Regions from separate parts of the Vibrio sp. KUL80 genome, predicted to be linked through region 1. Evidence: predicted binding sites of a transcription regulator. Region 1 holds the regulator's gene; each other region holds the start of a gene.
The links. Region 1 encodes PurR, which represses purine synthesis genes. Its sites were predicted from a motif close to TNANGNAAACGTTTNCNTNA; they were not measured.
Positions count from the first base shown of each region.

Region 2: AC6I8U_RS09340 (phosphoribosylaminoimidazolesuccinocarboxamide synthase) is a predicted target of PurR. The motif match lies at 1,109-1,128, and genes of this name have one in related genera.
Region 3: purM (phosphoribosylformylglycinamidine cyclo-ligase) is a predicted target of PurR. The motif match lies at 2,216-2,235, and genes of this name have one in related genera.
Region 4: glpX (class II fructose-bisphosphatase) is a predicted target of PurR. The motif match lies at 2,633-2,652, and genes of this name have one in related genera.

Region 1 is NZ_AP045841.1:2,369,797-2,374,890, forward strand. Features, by position in the region: gene torR (two-component system response regulator TorR) at 1-273, opposite strand, end outside; gene torD (molecular chaperone TorD) at 555-1,208, shown strand; gene purR (HTH-type transcriptional repressor PurR) at 1,546-2,550, shown strand; cyclic di-GMP riboswitch class I at 2,730-2,818, shown strand; gene AC6I8U_RS10910 (TfoX/Sxy family DNA transformation protein) at 2,936-3,526, shown strand; gene AC6I8U_RS10915 (TVP38/TMEM64 family protein) at 3,645-4,328, shown strand; gene AC6I8U_RS10920 (putative signal transducing protein) at 4,329-4,661, shown strand; gene AC6I8U_RS10925 (alpha/beta fold hydrolase) at 4,642-5,094, opposite strand, start outside.
Region 2 is NZ_AP045841.1:2,018,988-2,024,081, forward strand. Features, by position in the region: gene AC6I8U_RS09330 (hypothetical protein) at 88-276, shown strand; gene AC6I8U_RS09335 (hypothetical protein) at 579-980, shown strand; gene AC6I8U_RS09340 (phosphoribosylaminoimidazolesuccinocarboxamide synthase) at 1,240-2,346, shown strand; gene AC6I8U_RS09345 (IS4 family transposase) at 2,408-3,733, opposite strand; gene AC6I8U_RS09350 (transporter) at 3,934-4,320, opposite strand; gene AC6I8U_RS09355 (helicase-related protein) at 4,524-5,094, opposite strand, start outside.
Region 3 is NZ_AP045841.1:819,896-824,989, reverse strand. Features, by position in the region: gene AC6I8U_RS03725 (uracil-xanthine permease family protein) at 106-1,347, shown strand; gene upp (uracil phosphoribosyltransferase) at 1,428-2,054, opposite strand; gene purM (phosphoribosylformylglycinamidine cyclo-ligase) at 2,300-3,340, shown strand; gene purN (phosphoribosylglycinamide formyltransferase) at 3,345-3,983, shown strand; gene AC6I8U_RS03705 (class II glutamine amidotransferase) at 4,043-4,885, opposite strand; gene lpcA (D-sedoheptulose 7-phosphate isomerase) at 4,934-5,094, opposite strand, start outside.
Region 4 is NZ_AP045841.1:3,268,096-3,273,189, forward strand. Features, by position in the region: gene AC6I8U_RS15165 (murein hydrolase activator EnvC family protein) at 1-210, shown strand, start outside; gene AC6I8U_RS15170 (DHH family phosphoesterase) at 225-1,199, opposite strand; gene AC6I8U_RS15175 (TetR/AcrR family transcriptional regulator) at 1,303-1,947, opposite strand; gene zapB (cell division protein ZapB) at 2,144-2,386, opposite strand; gene glpX (class II fructose-bisphosphatase) at 2,712-3,719, shown strand; gene AC6I8U_RS15190 (helix-turn-helix transcriptional regulator) at 3,887-4,507, shown strand; gene AC6I8U_RS15195 (DUF3135 domain-containing protein) at 4,621-4,950, shown strand; gene AC6I8U_RS15200 (DUF805 domain-containing protein) at 5,030-5,094, opposite strand, start outside.

The DNA.
Region 1 (5,094 bases):
GCCCACGATGCGGTCGATACTATCAGTGCGACCGGTTACTAAAATAATTCCAATGTCTGACTGACTTCTTAACTCTCTTGTTAGCATCAAACCATCTTCACCAGGCAGGTTAATGTCTAGCATGACGAGATCGATACTGGATTCTTCCAGCACCTGACGCATCGTCTGACCATCTTCAGCTTCGCTAACCAAGTAGCCTTCATTTTCGAAGTAGCCAGCCAGTTTACTGCGAGTGACTACGTCATCTTCTACAACCAAAACGTGATATTTCATCTGTGGTTTCTCAATCTTGTCATGACAAGGACATTCTATTCATAAACATTCACAATTCTAGTCTACATCCCCTCATAGGCATGGAAACCTTACTATTTTTTGATTCAAAACAACCAAAACGATTGCGTCTCATATGCAACGAATACTCGTGTTAACTTACCCTTAAAGAAATTAATTTTTGTCTTATTTTTTCATAAGTTAACTCAATTTTTCACACAACAAGTTATTGCTATTCATCTTTATTGGCTAAAATAGGGTTATCATTTTTGGAGATTATTCAAATGCAAGAAATCAAAGCATTTAATGAGCAACGCGCAGAAATCTATTGGTGGCTTTCAAGCCTATTCGCTGCCGAGCTCACTGATGATGAACTCAACAAATACCACAGCCCTGAAATTCGCTCTTTCTTATCTGGCTTAGGAGAAAACCCTTCCCTAAAAGAACCCATTCAGGTCTTTACAGAGTCCTTGAACCGCCTTCAAGTCAGAGAAGACGCACAATTAGAGCTTTCTGCCGATTTTTGCGATCTATTTTTAAAGTCGGACAAGCACGGCGCATTGCCTTATGCCTCTATGTATATTGGTAAGTCTGGTCTTTTAAATGATCAACCTGCACAGGATATGGCTGACCTGTTAGCTAAGCACAGTGTGGCAGTGAATAAGGACTTAAATGAGCCAGCGGATCACCTCGCGATCGAGCTAGATTTTCTAGGCAACTTAATCATTCGCTCCAATGAGCTTGAAGCGGAGGCACATATGAACGATGCGCTGCACGAGCAAGCAGAGTTCATCAAGAACTACTTGATGACATGGCTACCTCAGTTTGTTGCGAAATGCCAAACTCACGACGAGTTTGGGTTTTATGCCGCTGCCGCTAAACTACTCGAAGCATTCTGCCAACTTGACTACACCTACCTAGAGGGTGAGCAAGGCTAGCCAACCTTAAAGCGCAAATCATTTGCATCACATCTGTGAGAATTAATTTGCGCTTTAGTTATAAATTTATTGGATAAGTCATTGCCAGCGCCCAAACCTAAGTCTACAATCCGCCGTTTAAATGCAAATGCCATTGGCATTCAACGCGGACTTGTGTCCAAAAATACCTGTTGAAATCTACGCTCTGAGCTTTTTTCGCCGCGGCTTGCATGCAACTTTCGGTTTTCGCAGCCAAATACTATGTTTACAACAACATAGCGTTATAAATTTGCAAAGACCACTATACTTGAAGCGGTACCAACGTTAATTATCAAGCCGCGACTAATAGGATATCACTATGGCAACTATTAAAGATGTCGCCCGCCTTGCAGGCGTTTCAACGACCACAGTATCCCACGTTATTAATAAGACTCGCTTTGTTGCTGAAGCAACTCAAGAAAAAGTGATGGCGGCGGTCGACGAACTCAACTACGCACCAAGCGCCGTTGCACGTAGCTTAAAATGTAACTCAACGAAAACCATTGGTATGTTAGTGACTCAGTCCACTAACCTGTTCTTTTCTGAGGTTATCGATGGTGTTGAGAGCTACTGCTACCGCCAAGGCTACACGCTGATCCTATGTAACACTGGTGGCGTGTATGAAAAGCAACGCGATTACATTCGCATGCTGGCAGAGAAACGCGTGGATGGCATCCTCGTGATGTGCTCTGATCTTACCGAAGAGCTGCTAGAGATGCTTGAGCGTCACGCCGACATTCCTAAAGTTATCATGGACTGGGGCCCAGAAAGCTCACAAGCGGACAAGATCATCGATAACTCTGAAGAAGGCGGTTATCTGGCAACGAAGTTCCTGATCGAAAAAGGTCACACGGATATTGCCTGCCTGAGTGGCCATCTAGAAAAAGCCGTGTGCCAAGAGCGTATCATCGGTTACAAACGTGCCCTTGCTGAGGCAGGTATCGAGATGAAAGATGATCGTATTCTTGAAGGCAACTTCGAATGCGATACAGCCGTTATCGCAGCTAACCGCATCGCAGCAATGGAAGACCGACCTACCGCTATCTTCTGTTTCAACGACACAATGGCGTTTGGCTTAATGAGTCGCCTGCAACAACTGGGTGTGCGCGTACCTGAGGACATCTCTGTCATTGGATACGATAATATTGAGCTAGCTGAGTACTTCTCGCCACCACTAACGACGGTTCACCAACCAAAACGTCGTGTAGGTAAAAACGCGTTTGAGATTCTATTAGAACGAATCAAAGATAAAGGTCATGAAAAGCGCATTTTCGAAATGCACCCAGAGATTGTTGAACGCGACTCTGTCAAAAACCTTACATAATGCTGACAAAAGTGCCTTTCTAGGCACTTTTTTTTGAACTTCATTCAAATTTTCACCTTTCAATTGTTAGTTTTTTACGCACCCACAGGCACAAATAATCCGTCATTATTTGAACCAAGATCACACTTCTAAAAATGAGTAATGATAGGATTATGTTGTTTTCATTTATTCTATGCATGTCACGCACAGGGCAAACCATCTGAAAGGGTGGGACGCAAAGCCTCCGGCCTAAACCAATTTTTAATTGATAGGTAGCGGGGTTGCCGATGGCAAGGGGAGAAGGCTCAGTTATGGCATATGCCTAACAGAGCTCTGACACCTGATTGCTATACTCTCGGACCTGATTCTGGTGACACAATCAATAACACCGAGAAAAGAATAAAGCATGGATAATCCTATACTAAAAAATTCAATGCAATTATTCGCTCAGCTTGGAAGAGTAAAGTCTCGCTCCATGTTTGGGGGATTTGGCATCTTCGTAGATGATACGATGTTTGCCTTAGCAGTGAATAACAAATTACATATCAGAACTAACCGTCAGACCGTATCCACCTTCAAAAAACTGGGTTACAAGCCTTATGTTTATAAAAAGCGTGGATTTCCCGTTGTTACTAAGTACTTCGCGTTACCTGAAGACTGTTGGCAAGATCAAGAAGGTATTCTCGATCACGCTAAACAGGCACTCGAGTTCGCGAAAACTGAGAAAGAGCAACAATCCGAAGCGAAACCTAATCGCCTGAAAGACCTTCCTAATCTTCGCCTTGCCACTGAGCGTATGCTCAAAAAAGCAGGCATTGAATCAGTGGTTGAACTTCAGGATCATGGTTCGGTTGAGGCTTTCAAGGCCATTCAGAGAACCCATTCAAGTACCGTAGGTTTAGAGCTTTTATGGGCTCTTGAAGGTGCGATAAATGGTACTCATTGGTCTGTGATTCCTCAGACTAAAAGAGATGAACTGGCTCGCTTAATTAATTAAGCTACGGTAATCTCAAGAAAAAATCAGCCTTATGGCTGATTTTTTTGTATTAGCTGAAAGGAAAAACATACTCATCCTTTCTACTACACTAATACTGAGTCATCAAAAGGATATCGTCATGAGCAAGAAGCTGATACTAGGATTGGTTTTGGTTGCTGTCGTCATTTACTTAGGCATCAACTTTGGTCAACACCTCACACTAGAAAACGCAAAAGCACAACAAGTCGCACTGAGTGAATACATCAATGAGAACTTCGTGGCTGCTGCCCTCACCTATTTCTTCGCTTACATAGCGATTACTGCATTCTCTGTTCCAGGCGCTGCCGTGGTTACCTTACTTGGCGCCGCATTGTTCGGCTTCTGGACAAGTCTACTGCTCGTTTCATTTGCTAGTACCATAGGCGCTACATTGGCATTCTTGAGCAGTCGCTTCCTACTTCGCGATTGGGTACAAAGTAAGTTCGGTTCGAAACTTGAGACGATCAATAAAGGTGTCGAAAAAGACGGTGCTTTCTATCTATTTTCTCTAAGACTCATTCCTGTGTTCCCATTTTTCTTGATTAACTTATTGATGGGTCTCACGCCAATTCGAGTCTCTAAGTATTACTTGGTGAGTCAACTGGGCATGCTGCCAGGAACTGCAGTATACCTCAATGCAGGTACCCAGCTAGCGAACATTGACAGTCTATCAGGCATTGTTTCCCCTACCGTGTTGGCATCGTTTGCCCTACTCGGTTTGTTCCCACTTATTGCCAAATGGATTATGGGGAAAATCTCTCGCTCACCACAGGTACAGGAATAGATGAAGATATTTGTAGGCAATAACCCACCAGAAACACATATTGTCCAACAGCAGTTGATGGCTGAAGGTATAGAGTGTGAAGTACGAGGCGAAGGTGTTTTTGGGTTACGAGGGGAAGTACCGTTTGACGAAAGTTCTCTACCCTACGTTTGGCTTTTCAACAAAGAGCAAGAAATGATGGCACGAGCTGTCATTCAAGATTGGCAAAATCAGGCTGAGAAAAGCGGTAACATGCCGTGGGTATGTTCCGCTTGCCACGAGACTAACGAAGCGCAATTTGGCGTCTGCTGGAACTGTCAGACGCCACAAACGGCTACGATGCCACAGACTTAATGAAATCTATTGAGTGCTTATTGAACTCTTCTGGACGCTCAACATTGCACACATGACCACAATCTTTGATCTCTAATAGACGGCTGGACTTATGTTCAGCCACCATCTCTTTGACTGGCTTAATAAACATATAGTCTTTATCACCCATCAAATACAAAGTCGGAATCGGCAACTCTCGGTCTTTAAAGTAGCGGTTGAGAGGGTTTACTTCTGTCGTTAGACGATACCAGCGCTTAAACTCTTTTTGGCACAGCTTCTTCGCCTCTCGGACGAATAACAATCGTGACTCTTTTTGGCCTTTTTGCGGCATGACAATGTACGCGAACAAGCTGTAAAGCCACATATAAGGGATAATGTGCTTACTCCAGTTGCCAATTTTCACCAGAATTTGCGAGCGAGTATTAAAGCGAGTGACCGCACCGCCTAAGACCAT
Region 2 (5,094 bases), 350 kb from region 1:
TGAAACATATATTTAACATTCCTATTGGTTTTGTGTCATAATACTCCGCGAAAATAACACCCAGACAGATAAGGGTGGGGAGTAATAATGTACGTATTCACTAAAGAAGGTATCTGTGACTGGTGCCACACACCAAGTTATGTCACTAAACATGAGTATATTGACGGCAAGTGCCATCACTCTTGCGAGCAATGTTTAAGTTTTGCCGTTATGGATGTCAGGCAGTTTAATCTCGCAGAAATCGAGCTTCGCAACAAAATGACCGCTCAACCATAAATGAAATGCCATGCGCCTCTGTTAACAGAGGCGTTTTAGTCTCTAGCCCCTCAAACTCCCTACACCCCGCTCATTTCATTGCTTGCCAACAGACGCACTATACAGTGGTTATACAGTACTTTTACTCCAAACTACTGTTGTTACATCATCTCACGCTAAAAACTCACGATAACCTAAAATTTAAATTCATTAAAATTCAGACACTTAAATTTAACTGAGTTTTTAATGAACAAAAAATGCTTGATCTTTCCCCTGCAAAAAACTACTGTATAACCATACAGCATGTATAAAGGAACAGGGTTATGTTACTCAACAATCAAATTCGCTCTCAATACAATGTTTCACGTACTTACAACGCATTCGGTAGCAACATCGCGTCACAAGGCATTCAGGATGAGGTTCTTGAAAAGTTATCGAAGCTAACGTCTAGACCACAGTGGATTTTGATGACAGCGGAATGCCCTCGCCCTTCTGCAGGACAAGCACTTCATTTTCATAAGTTGGGTAAACATATGGTTCAAATGAAACCTTCTGCTAGTTTGACGCAATATCAAGTTGTCGAAAAAGCAATCCGCTCTGGAAACGCATGCGCCATTATCGCCAACGGTCAGTTCAGTACCCAAGAGCAAGCGACTTTGAATGCACTCGCATTAAGCCAGCAATGTGAAGTTGTCTTTTTATCTGGCGAACGTTACCTGCATTAATACGCCTCTTTTCAGACTCGAGGCAGTGAATCTGCCTCGAGACGTACGTACATTACCGCTCACACAATCCCCCTTTACACCAACCTAAAGCCGTCTTTTTAAACAATTGACTCTATAACATAAACAAATTGCGCAAACGTTTGCTTTTTCTCTGGCAGGATCAACCAGTTCTGGTATGATGCGTGGCAATAATGAGTGTTACCACTCTTCCACTTGTTGTCGCTGTTGTCGCGACCTTACATTAGATAGGAATGTCTCCATGAGTCTTGCTGATCAAGTTCTTGCCGTAAACGACGATCTCCCAATTCGCACTAACAAACCAGTTCATAGTGGTAAAGTGCGTTCTGTATATTGGCTGACTGAAGAAGATAGCCGCCGACTTATCAAAGAGAAAGGCTACGACGTAGCAGAAGACGCACCACTTGCGATTATGGTTATCAGTGACCGAATTTCAGCTTTTGATTGCATTTGGCACGGCGAAGGGGATCTTCGAGGTGTTCCTGGTAAAGGCGCAGCGCTTAATGCGATTTCAAATCACTGGTTCCAACTTTTCAAAGATAACGGTTTAGCGGATAGCCATATCCTGGACATCCCTCACCCATTTGTTTGGATCGTTCAAAAAGCTAAACCAGTCATGATTGAAGCTATTTGTCGTCAATACATCACTGGCTCAATGTGGCGTGCCTATGAGAAAGGCGAGCGAGAGTTTTGCGGTATTACGCTACCAGAGGGTCTAGAGAAAGACTCGAAGCTGGAAGATATTCTTATTACACCGTCCACAAAAGGTATCTTGCGCGGTATTCCAGGCGTTCCTGAAGCAGATGATGTCAACATCACTCGCCAGAACATTGTCGACAACTTCGAATCATTCAACTTTAGCAATGCAGCTGACATTGATGGCTATGAGAAGTTGCTTAAAGAAGGCTTTGGCGTTATCAGTAATGCACTTGAAGCGATTGACCAAACGTTTGTTGATACCAAGTTTGAATTCGGCTACGTAACGGATTCAAAGGGCAAAGAAAAGCTAATCTATATGGATGAAGTGGGCACACCTGACTCATCACGTATCTGGGATACGAAAGCCTACGAAACAGGAAGCATCGTTGAAAACTCAAAGGAAGGCTTCCGTCAGTTCCTGCTAAACCACTTCCCAGATCCTGATATCCTTCTAAATAAAGAGCGCATGCCAGAGCGCGAAGCACTTGCGAAAGACAATGCATTGCCGCTAGAAGCACTAATGGATGTATCACGTACTTATACTGGTATCGCAGAAAAGATTACGGGTCGTGAGATCAAGCTAAGCGAAAATCCAAAACAAGAGATCATCGATATCTTGCGTGCCGAATACGACTTAATTGCAGACTAGTACCGCCTCACTGTAAAGAAATTCAGCACCAAAAAGGGGGAGCATAGCGCTCTAATGCCGTTCACTTAAGGTGAGCGGCATTGTTTTTTCTAGGGTATCGGCATGGTTTTTTCTTCACTACTCTAGGGAAGGATCTTTCCCGTCTTGGCTCTAATATTAAACTCTCGCTTATTGAGTAAAAGTTCTGGAGTTGCCTAGGTATTGCTCCTGGTGACGAATATGGAAGGCCTACTAGTAAGCGCATAATATGGGCTAATGCACCGTTGAAGCTTAGTTGGTATGGCAGGTAATCTCCATTCAACGTGTGACACATTTGAACCATTTGATACCTGACCAAGTTATACGTTAGCAAGATCCCCCATAGCTCCTGCTTCACTAATTCTGGAAGTCGACTTCTTAGTGTAAGTCGGTTGCCAAGCATATATTGTTTTTGTTCTCTGTATCCGAGCTCAATTTCCCAGCGGTATCCATAAAGACCAACTATGTCTGACTTTGGGTAAAGCATCGGGTCGGTCATTGAGGTAAGAACATCATATGACTTGCCATTCTTGACCTTCGTGATTAGACGGACAACAACTTCTCGTTCTAGCGTTGGCCATTTCTTGCGAGCTTGCGGATTACTCTTCAGTTTAATGAGTTTATCTTGTCGACCAAGGGACTGAACGACTTCGTAATTTAATCCCTTTTTCATTGGGATGAGCCAATGTCGATTTACACCTTTAGCGCTCCACTCTTGAAGTAACCCAAGAGAGTAAAAGCCTTTATCGAAAAGGGTTAGACTGTTATCGGGAGTCGTTTCTATTAGTTGCTCGGCCAGCGTCATTTCATTCACGGTATAACAGCCGAAAGCGCTGCCTGTTATTAGATGACTGCTTAGTTCCATCTGGCACACCATACGTAGCTGAGGGTACTGTGTTTCTTTACCATCACGATTGGTAGGCTTTGCAAAAGCCTCGGCGTTATCATTAGTATCTTCTGTTCGCCACAAAACCCCATCAACACCAAGCAGTGTGAGTCCGTTCCAGTTGGGTAGTCTTGCATGCTCAAACCAATGCCTTTGCGTACACTTAAATAGGGCTTTAGCCGCGGATTCACCGAGATTTTTTCTACGCTGTGTCAATGCACTCGGGGCAACAAACGGTTTACCTGAACGGTCGACAATATCAAGCATATTGGCGATATCAGCCATAGATTTGTGGTTATAAATAGCCATTCCGACCAAAAGCCATGCCATCGATTCCAAAGTCAGTTTTCGCTTTCTAAGAGTGACTGTGTCTGTCAGCTCATAGGCATCTTTGATTAGCTCAATCGGTAGGAGGTCTGCGAGAGTTTCGACTTGATTCGGTTTGTAGTTATTTATGATATCGAGGGCTTGAGAAACGTGCATAAAAAAATCCGATAAACAGGGTCTATCGGATTTTTACACACTGGAGGGATCATTCAATTGATCTGCCGATTAATGTTTAACTGATCGGCATTAGAGCATAGCGCTCCCCCTTTTCATTGGTTCGAACATTGTTAACTACGCGCATATTGGGGTATTTACATGGCTAACTAAGTCTCAATTTAGCATCGACGAAGCTAATGCTAAGCATGGATCACTGCGATCAGTAGATCTTCATCGGGCACCGCAGTAATACTCGCATTCCCTTTGGCTTGTATCGTCTCTATTTGATCGGCATCGAGTGAATAAGGCATTATCACTTGTAGGCAATCAATATGCTCATCTCGAGCAAGTCGAATTAACGACACTAGGTTGGATTCATCACTACGACTGGTTGATAAAGACTGAAGCGCCATCTCCCATAAGCGGCTGTCTGGGTCACTATCTTGTTTGGTGGTCTCTTTCCAAGCCTCACCGAACACTGGAGCCACAGAAGCTAACGCCTCTAGGAAAGTCCATTTTTTACTGCACGATTCGCCGAGAAAACTGGTGTAATCAAACTCCACTGGCGATTTTTTATCATCACACATCTTCACTCCCGATTGCAGAATGCTACTTGATTACTATCATTCAAGCTTGCTTATATAGCAATAGGATATATAAAAACGGTCTTTTATAGCCCTTTTGCGATGTGAAAAGTGATATAAAAACCCAATACGCAACATCTTCTGAACATTCGCTCAGCAATAGGCAAATTGTTGTGTAACCTGCCTTGACACCTCGCTAACGGACACTACCTCAAGTCTAGCACTCTGCTTGCTTTTCGGTACTTCACTCGCCATCCCGACCAAGCAGGCAGCTCTTTGCGTTTAGGGTCATCTTTTCTTGATCCCGAATGATGACTGACTTCAACTAGTTTACCTTTACCGAAGTACTCAACCGTCAGTGTCAAACCACTCAATTGAATAACAAGCGGATACTTAGCGGCGAAGTCGGCATACTTCCATTCAGGAATGCCTTCAAACTCAAAGTCATTCGCATCGATAAGTTCAAGATCGTCGAAGCTTTCAACGCCAAGTTTGTCAAGTCTACTTTGTAACCAGAGAGACAGCTCTCCAGTCTCATAGCTCTGCCCTTGCCCCAACCCTAGTTCAAGATACAGTTTCCAATGCGCCATTTTTGTCGATAATTCTTGTGCTAACCCAGGGAATAGTTGTCCACTCATTATCGCATCAGCAATAACCGCAAGTGCGGCTTCTCCCTGAGGTTCACTTTCTCGTTTAGCAATTGTTCTTCCTGCATAAACTAGGGTTTCAGTGGTAATGAGGCCTGCTTCCGTCTCAACGGTCTCTCCAGCAACCCAC
Region 3 (5,094 bases), 1.5 Mb from region 1:
ACAAAAATCCAGCAATATTTAAATAGATCATTAAGTAAACGATTGCGAAGTGTTAGAATCCTGCACGTTTTGCTTACTCTTTTTTGACTTGCTTGGAAAAACATTATGAAAACGATCTTACAAGGCTCGCAAATGCTGTTCGTCGCATTTGGCTCCTTGGTACTCGTACCTCTTCTAACTGGACTTGATCCTAACGTTGCACTGTTTGGTGCCGGTGTCGGCACGCTATTGTTCCAATTGGTGACTCGTCGCAGTGTGCCTATCTTCCTAGCGTCTTCGTTCGCCTTCATTGCACCTATTATGTTTGGTGTGCAAACTTGGGGTGTCGGCGCGACCATGGGTGGCTTGATGGCTGCTGGTATCGTCTATGTACTCATGGGCGCTGTGATCAAAGCGAAAGGCGTTGAAGTTATTCACAAATTGCTGCCACCTGTTGTTGTTGGCCCTGTGATTATGGTTATCGGTTTGGGTCTTGCACCTGTTGCGGTAAACATGGCGCTAGGTAAAACAGGCGATGGTGCAGTACAACTTATCGATGGTAATGCCGCGCTTTGGATCTCTGCGATTTCACTTCTGGTCACTATCAGTGTGAGTGTGTTCGCCAAAGGCTTCCTCAAGCTACTACCTATCGTAAGTGGTATCTTGGCTGGTTACGTGACAAGCTTGTTCTTTGGTGTTGTAGACTTTACACCTGTCGTTCAAGCGTCTTGGCTATCACTACCCAACTTCACTGCACCAGAATTTAATATCAATGCGATTCTGTTTATGCTTCCTGTGGCTATCGCTCCTGCGGTTGAGCACGTGGGTGATATGCTCGCCATCTCAAACGTAACGGGCAAAGACTACTTGAAGAAGCCTGGCCTTCACCGCACGATTACAGGTGACGGTGTGGCAACGATCGCAGCATCAATGGTTGGCGCGCCGCCGAATACTACGTACAGTGAGGTAACCGGCGCTGTTATGCTGACTAAAGCCTTTAACCCAGTGATCATGACTTGGGCAGCGGTGACGGCAATCGTACTGGCACTTGTTGGCAAGCTAGGTGCTATTTTGCAGACGATCCCTGTCCCGGTGATGGGCGGCATCATGATTCTGCTGTTTGGTTCTATCGCGACAGTCGGTCTTAACACACTTATCAAGAACAACGTCGATCTTCACAAGTCGCGTAATCTAGTGATTGTTGCTATCACGCTTGTATTTGGTATCGGCGGCATGGCATTTGGCATCGGTGACTTCAGCCTTCAAGGTGTGAGCCTATGTGGTATTGTGGCAATTATTCTTAACCAAATCTTGCCAGATGACCTAGGTGAGAACAAAGTGGTGGATAATGCGCAGATGGAAGATTAATTCCTCGTGCACAAAAAAAGGCTGACACACTGTCAGCCTTTTCTATATGCGCTAGTCTATATGCGCTAGCTAATCGGTAATTATTGAGTACCGAAGATCTTATCGCCTGCATCACCTAGACCAGGTACGATGTAGCCTTTGTCGTTTAGGCACTCATCGATAGCTGCTGTGTACATCTCAACGTCTGGGTGTGCCTTCTCAAGCGCTTCGATACCCTCTGGCGCAGCAACAAGAACCAATACTTTAATGTGCTTACAGCCTTTTTCTTTTAGTAGGTCAATCGTTGCAATCATTGAACCACCTGTTGCCAGCATAGGGTCAACAACTAGAGCAATACGCTCGTCGATGTTAGACGCTAGCTTGTTGAAGTAAGGCACAGGCTCAAGTGTTTCCTCATCACGGTAGATACCAACCACACTGATACGCGCGCTTGGCATGTGCTCAAGTACACCGTCCATCATGCCAAGACCAGCACGTAGGATTGGCACTACAGTCACTTTCTTACCTTTGATTTGGTCAATTTCTACAGGACCATTCCAACCTTCGATCGTCACTTTCTCAGTTTCAAAGTCTGCAGTCGCTTCATACGTCAACAGGCTACCAACTTCAGTGGCTAGTTCACGGAAACGCTTTGTGCTGATGTCCCCTTCACGCATCAAACCCAATTTGTGTTTTACTAGAGGGTGTTTAACTTCAACAACTTTCATGTCCAACTCCGGCTAAATTTTACAAAACCTGCAAATTATACATGGTTTCTTTCACTATTTCAGTCAGCAATGTGGCTAAAATGCCCTTTGTTAGCACTAAAAGTCGATCTAGCAACGTCAAATCAATAGATTAGCTTTCTCGGAAAATAGTTTGTATTTTCTTACGCAAACGTTTTCCTTTTTGTTTAAACCCCTGTTAGAATAGCGCCGCTTTTCACATCCATTTATTTATCGAGGACTGTCCCGTGAGCGGAAACAACACTTCCCTAAGCTATAAAGACGCTGGTGTAGATATTGATGCAGGTAACGCATTAGTTGACCGTATTAAAGGCGCGGTTAAGCGCACTCGTCGCCCTGAAGTAATGGGAGGCATCGGTGGATTTGGTGCTTTATGTGAGTTGCCAACAAAATACAAAGAGCCGGTACTTGTTTCTGGTACAGACGGTGTTGGCACAAAACTACGCCTAGCACTAGACATGAACAAGCACGACACTATCGGTATCGACCTTGTTGCTATGTGTGTGAACGATCTTATCGTTCAAGGTGCAGAGCCACTATTTTTCCTAGATTACTACGCAACTGGCAAACTAGATGTTGATACCGCTGCAGACGTAGTTTCTGGTATTGCTGAAGGCTGTGTACAAGCTGGTTGTTCACTAATTGGTGGCGAAACAGCAGAAATGCCAGGCATGTACGAAGGCGAAGATTACGACGTCGCTGGCTTCTGTGTTGGTGTCGTTGAGAAATCTGAAGTTATCGATGGCACAAAAGTAGCCGCAGGTGATGCACTTATCGCTGTTGGCTCAAGCGGTCCACACTCAAACGGCTACTCGCTTATCCGTAAGATTCTTGAAGTTTCTGGCGCAGATAAGAACGAAAAGCTAGGTGAGCGCACCATCGGTGAACACCTACTAGAACCAACAAAAATTTATATCAAATCAGCTCTGAAAATGATCGCTGAGCACGATATCCACGCTATCTCTCACATCACTGGCGGCGGTTTCTGGGAAAACATCCCACGCGTACTGCCAGAGGGCACAAAAGCAGTTATCGACGGTAACAGCTGGGAATGGCCTGCTATCTTCAACTGGCTACAAGAGAAAGGCAACGTTGATACATTCGAAATGTACCGTACTTTCAACTGTGGTGTAGGTCTAATCGTTGCTCTACCTAAAGCGCAAGCTGACGCAGCGGTTGAGCTTCTAAAAGCTGAAGGCGAGAACGCTTGGGTAATTGGTGAGATCGCGACTGCAGAAGCTGGTGAAGAGCAAGTAGAGATCAATTAATTTCATGAAGAATATCGTTGTTTTAGTTTCAGGGAATGGTACTAACTTGCAGGCAATTATTGATGCCTGCGAGTCGACTATCACAAATGCTAAAGTCCGTGCTGTTTTCTCTAATAAAGAATCCGCATTTGCACTAGAACGTGCTCGCAAAGCTGGCGCCGAGGCAGAGTTCCTTGACCCTAAGCTAAGTGAAACACGCGAGGCATTTGATGCTGAGTTGATGCGCCGTATTGATGTACACAATCCAGATCTTTTGGTGCTGGCTGGCTACATGCGAATCTTGAGTGGTGAGTTCGTTCGTCACTACATGGGTCGAATGATTAACATTCACCCTTCGCTACTGCCTAAGTACCCTGGTCTGAATACGCACCAACGTGCTATCGAGAACTGCGATGAGCACCACGGCACCAGCATTCACTTTGTGACTGAGAAACTTGACGGTGGTCCTATCGTGCTTCAGGCGAAAGTACCTGTATTCGATGACGATACCGTTGAAACACTAGAGCAACGTGTTCAGAGCCAAGAGCATAAGATCTACCCTCTTGTCGTTAAATGGTTTGTAGAAGATCGTTTGCAAATGGATGGCAGTAGAGCCCTACTTGACGGCATTGCCCTTGGACCACAAGGTTACGCTGACAAGTAAGCGCATTGACCTGTGAATGAATTAAAAAAGCGAGTGACTTGTCACTCGCTTTTTCTGTTTTAGAGAGGCTCAGTCGGTGCCTGGCTTTTCGGTTTCGCCTCGGCAAATGGAACATCGACCAGATCATCGACATTCGATGCAACCAGCTCACCAAAGTGGAACAAGTTGTACTCTCCTGGTTTCATGCGATGCCACGTCTCATTGCCGGTTAGTGGCTGAGTCGCGACGACCGATACAACATCATTTGGCGTCGTCTCTTCTTGAAAGTTGATTGTGACATCTTCGTCTAACAAGGTCGCTTTGCCGAAAGGCGCTTTGCGCGTAATCCAGTAGAGATGGTTGGTACAGTAAGTCATAACAAACTCACCATCACTCAGCAGCATGTTGTACACGCCCAGCTCTCTCAACTCGTCACAACACTCGGCCACATAGGCAAACATTGCCATCAGATCTTGAGGTGGCTCTGGGAAGCGTTGCTCCAGCTTTTTTAACAACCAACAAAACGACAGCTCGCTGTCCGTCTCCCCGACTGGGCGAAAATGACCCGTTTCGAGGTGCTGATAATCACTTAGCTGGCCATTATGTGCGAAGGTCCAATAACGCCCCCACAACTCGCGCGTGAAGGGATGGGTATTTTCAAGATTCACTTTGCCACGATTCGCTTGGCGAATATGACTCACTACCGCCTTACTTTTAATGGGATAGTTTTGTACCAACTCTGCAATCTCGGAATCACAGCTTGGTTGTGGATCTTTAAAGGTGCGAAAACCTTTACCTTCATAAAACGTTATGCCCCAGCCATCCTTGTGCGGACCCGTATTGCCCCCACGCTGAATCAAGCCAGTAAAGCTAAAACAAATATCTGTTGGCACATTGGCGCTCATGCCAAGCAATTCACACATTGAGTTTCCTACTCTTTGGTTCCGATCATTGAGAATAACAGTGCGTTGTTATTCCATTTCTTTTTCAACAAGCTGAATAATGATGTGGATGATTTTAATGTGTACTTCTTGGATACGATCTGCGTAGCCAAAGTGCGGTACACGAATTTCAATGTCAGCTGCACCCGCCATTTTACCACCATCTTTACCCGTTAGAGCGATGGTTTTCA
Region 4 (5,094 bases), 900 kb from region 1:
GGACTCGTAGTTCTGCTCGACCATGGTAAAGGCGATATGACGTTATATGGCTACAACCAAACCCTGCTAAAGAAAGAGGGTGATAAGGTCGCGGCTGGCGAAACTATTGCTCTTGCCGGCGATACTGGTGGTCAAGACAGCTCATCCCTCTACTTTGAGATCCGTCGTAATAGTAAAGTCCAAAACCCGAAAAGCTGGTTAAAGCGCTAGCTCAGTACCGCTACTCATTGTGATGAGTAGCGTGCCGTTGCAATCTTAATCAGCCTTTCTAGCTCGCTCTCTGGCATACCGTTAATGCCGCCTGCCGCTTCTCTGCCACCACCGGTGGCAAACTGACTGCAAATCTCCCCTGCCCCTTGCTTATTATTGAGTGGCGCTCTCACCGATACGGTATAGCATGGCTCTCCCGACGCATCGCTTCTTGGCACTAATGAGATATGCGCTTGATTAGGGGATTGATTGGCAAGTCTATTAATCCAGGTACCCGACATTCGTCTCGCTGCCGCACTATCCGGCAGCAAGACCACTTTAAGCACCGCTGAATCATGGCGTGTCTGCGCAGCGCTCAGCGCTGCTTCGTCCTGTGCAAAGGCCGCTTTGAGTACATGATATGGGGAGCGGTGATCACCAATACACTCAAAAGGATCATGGTAGGCCAAAAGCTGCTGATACAAATCAACCGGATTAAAATGCAGGTCTTCGAGGCTTTCACCGTAGCCGTTGTAATTGATCAGCGTACCCAGCTCGTTAAGTAAGCGGCGCTGCTCATCACTTAACCCTAAAGTCGATGCCAATGCCTCAGCACTTGCCAGCATGTTGTCGCCATACGCAGCAGCAACAGCCCATAACCTAAATTGGCCTTGGAGCAACTTGTCGACAATCAGTGCCGTACAGGTATTCGCATCCAGGTCAATATGGGCATCAAGGTATTGGCTATTTGGAATGGAAGATGCTTTGTGATGGTCAATATAAGTAGTTGGAACATGATGATCCAAAAGCTTCTCGATCGCGGCTTGATTTTTATCCATCGAGATATCGAGCACCGTCACTGAGCTAGCCTGCTCGGGGGGCACCTGCTGCAACAGAGCGATATCACGTTTAATGCCCGAGATAAGTTGGCTCTCTATTGGCTGCGCTAAACGTAATTGCAGTAAGGCAAGTATGCCGTCGGCATCGCCATTGAATACATCGTAATGCACCTTCACACTCTTCCTTTAATGCGGGGATAGAAACCACAAACCCTACTTGTTAAGTAGGGTTTGGACAATACGAATTGGCTATATATCATGCCGTTAGCGACAGTTAGCTTGTTGGGCTACCCATCATGCGAACGCCATCTTCTAGCAATGTTAGTTGCTCTTTACCTTTATCGGTCGCCAGAGGCTTAACCACATGGATCATTTGTAGCATGCCTTGTTGAATCACCTCTTCGGTGATTTTAGTACGTGGTGACATCGCTGACTGATAGCTTAGCCAACCCACTGCCATCATGTGCAGGGTTGTGACCAGTGACTTGAGCTCTTTATCGTTGATGGTGAGCAAATCTAGCTCTACAAATGCCTTGAGAATGTTGACCAAGTTGCCCTGCAAGCGCTCTTGAACCTCGATGTACTCTTCATGCAGCTTTGGGTCTCGCTGCAAAATCTCTGGCAGATTGGCATAGAAGAAGCGGTATTTCCACATCAGAGTGAAGATAGAATCCAGGTAATGTTTCAGCAGTGCTAGGCTCTCTTGCTGGCCTTGGACTGGGGTAAAACGCTCGATGAGTTCTTGCGAGTAAAGCGCAAAAATCTCGCGAACGATTTCTTGTTTGTTTCGGAAATGGTAGTAGAGATTGCCCGGGCTAATCTCAATGTGCGCCGCAATATGGTTGGTTGTCACGTTGCGCTCGCCATCAGTATTGAACAAGTCGAGGGCGGCATAGACTATTTTGTCACGTGTTTTCATTCTAACTTTTCCTTTCCCTAGTTAGAGTTAGTATACGTGCTCAACTTGTACACGAAAAGTCAAGAGACGGTGAGTTACACTGGTTAGACCAAACAACACCCGTATTTCGCATATTCACCACGTGATCCATTCATGGTGAGAAAACAAAAAAGCACCCAATGCAGGGTGCTTTCAATATTCTCGAAGGAGCGAAAACTTACTCTACTTCGTCCATTTTACCTAGTAGGTTGCGAATGCGCTCTTGCCATTGGCTATGCTCGCGCTGCATCTGCTCTGTCTTCTGCTCTAGCTCTACACGGCTGCTGCGTAGCTCTTCAGCTTGGTTCGCTAGCTGTGCTTTCTCTTCTTTCAATTCCTCTACTTCCATTTGAAGAAGAGCGATTGTGTCAACTGCAGTTTGAATTTTTGCTTCTAGTTGTTCCAGTACTTCAAAAGACATCTCGGCCTACCCTTGTTTAATCCTGTGAAATGAAAATGCTTCATTCTATATACCCTATAGTGCCCCATTCTACTCAGCCTAGAGAAGATAGACACGTCCTATATTGCAGATTTTTCACTATTCGGTCAAAAAAGCGCCGTAAACTGACCTGCCGTTTACTAAAAAACGTTATTCAATAATGGCTTTGGCTTTGCAAGCTCTACACCATCTACGATTTTAACGACAAGATCGCCACCAAACAGATAAAAAGGCAAACGTTTCCCTTCTGATATGCTAGAATTCGCGCCGTAAATCATTTGTCATTTTTCATTAAATTGGAGTCAGTATGAAGCGCGATTTAGCAATGGCTTTTTCACGAGTTACCGAAGGTGCCGCACTAGCAGGTTATAAGTGGCTAGGACGAGGCGACAAAAATGCTGCCGATGGTGCAGCGGTGGAGGTCATGCGCAGCCTACTGAACAAGACCGATATCGAAGGTGAAATCGTTATTGGTGAGGGTGAAATCGACGATGCACCTATGCTGTACATTGGTGAGCACGTGGGTATCGGTGGCGATGCGGTAGATATCGCTGTTGACCCAATTGAAGGCACACGTATGACGGCGATGGGTCAGTCTAACGCGCTAGCCGTTCTTGCTGCGGGCGAGAAAGGCAGCTTCTTGAAAGCTCCGGATATGTACATGGAGAAGCTGGTTGTGGGTCCTGGCGCTAAAGGCGTCATTGACCTTAACAAGCCACTCAAAGAAAACCTAAACAACATCGCAGCCGCGCTGGGCAAAACCCTTGATACTCTCGTAGTGACCACGCTAGCAAAACCACGTCACGATCAGGTTATCGCTGAGATGCAAGCAATGGGTGTTCGCGTGTTCGCAGTGCCAGATGGTGATGTAGCGGCATCGATTCTCACGTGTATGCCAGACAGTGAAGTAGACGTAATGTACTGCATCGGTGGCGCGCCAGAGGGTGTGGTTTCTGCAGCGGTAATTCGCGCGCTTGATGGTGACATGAACGGTCGTCTGCTGCCTCGTCACGCAGTAAAAGGCGATACCGAAGAAAACCGTAAAGCAGGACAAGACGAGCTTGAGCGCTGCGCGGAAATGGGCGTTGAAGCGAATGTCGTGCTGCGTATGGAAGATATGGCACGTAGCGACAATGTCGTATTCTCGGCAACGGGCATCACAAAGGGTGACCTACTTGAGGGCATCACTCGTCAAGGCAACATCGCGACAACAGAAACCCTGCTGATCCGTGGGCGCTGTCGTACCATTCGACGCATCAAGTCTACGCACTACCTAGAGCGTAAAGACCCAGAGATCCGCGATATCATCCTTTAATCGAGTTCGCGATAGAAAAGCGCTGATCTTCATCAGCGCTTTTTTTATTTGGTTAGACGTCATTTATCCATACGCAACATTGTAAATAATTTGCTTTATTAACCTTATCCGCCATAATACCTCGACTATCTTTACCTTAAGGCTGAACAAACAGAACGGATGCACTGATGAAAGCCACTGATCACATCATAGACATCATAAAACGCGAGGGAGCCGTCACCGCAAAACGTATTGCGGAGCGTTTGGGCATCACGACCATGGGGGCAAGGCAGCACCTCCAAAGCCTTGAAGAGGATGGATTGTTGCGATTCGAAGACGTCAAAGTCAAAGTGGGTCGCCCGAATAGACATTGGTCCTTGACCGCTCAAGGTCATGCGCGCTTTTCCGACCGCCATAGCGACCTCACCATTCAGTTTATTGACGCCATTGAGAATGTGTTTGGCAGTGAGGGGCTTGAGAAAGTCTCCAAAGAACGCGAGTTCAACACTCTCACAACCTACCAACCGCACTTTGATCAACTACCCGACTTGCAAAGCAAGGTTCAGAAATTGACTGAATTGCGCGAGAAAGATGGCTACATGGCAGAGCTTGAGCAAACCGATGATGGGTTTGTGCTCATCGAGAATCACTGCCCTATTTGCAAAGCGGCTTCTCGCTGCGAAGCGCTATGTCAATCTGAGCTCAATGTATTTCAAGCCTTGGTTGGCAGCGATGTCAACGTCGAGCGCGATGAGCATATCGTTAAAGGCGCCAGACGATGCGTCTACAAGTTTCACGCAAAACATTGATCCCAACCTACGTGTCTCAACTCTGAGACACGTCATGCATTTAAGTTTGTCTTTTCTCATTAAGTCCTACGCTATGAATATGGTTCGATAACGTTAGGCATAGGAAGGCAAACATGGCAGAGCCGATTTCACTCCCCTCTTTTGAGGAGCTAGCAGTGATGGCAAAAGAAGACCCAGAGAAGCTCAGCCAGCTGCGACATCAACTGTGTGAGCAATTTATCGAGAGCTGCTCGAGTGACATGCAACCAAGACTGCATGCCCAGCAATCGCACATTGAGCGAGTGCTACAGCGCGCCAAAAACCCTATCCACGCCAATGTGCTGTTGAGAGAAGAGCTCCACAAGCAGATCGTTAAATTTTCAGAGGCGCTGCATGGCAACCTCCCATCGCCAAAACAAACGGCCGATGTGTTGCCATTTCGCCGCGATGAGGAGTGGCGCTGAACCAGCCCGTACGCAAAAATAGTCGCGAACGAAAAAGGGAAGCCAATGCTTCCCTTTTCTCACACGATTCGTAAGCGCATTACTTGGGCTCATCACCGTATTGGTTAGGACCTTCTGTGCCTTTAAGAAAACCACACTCCACTA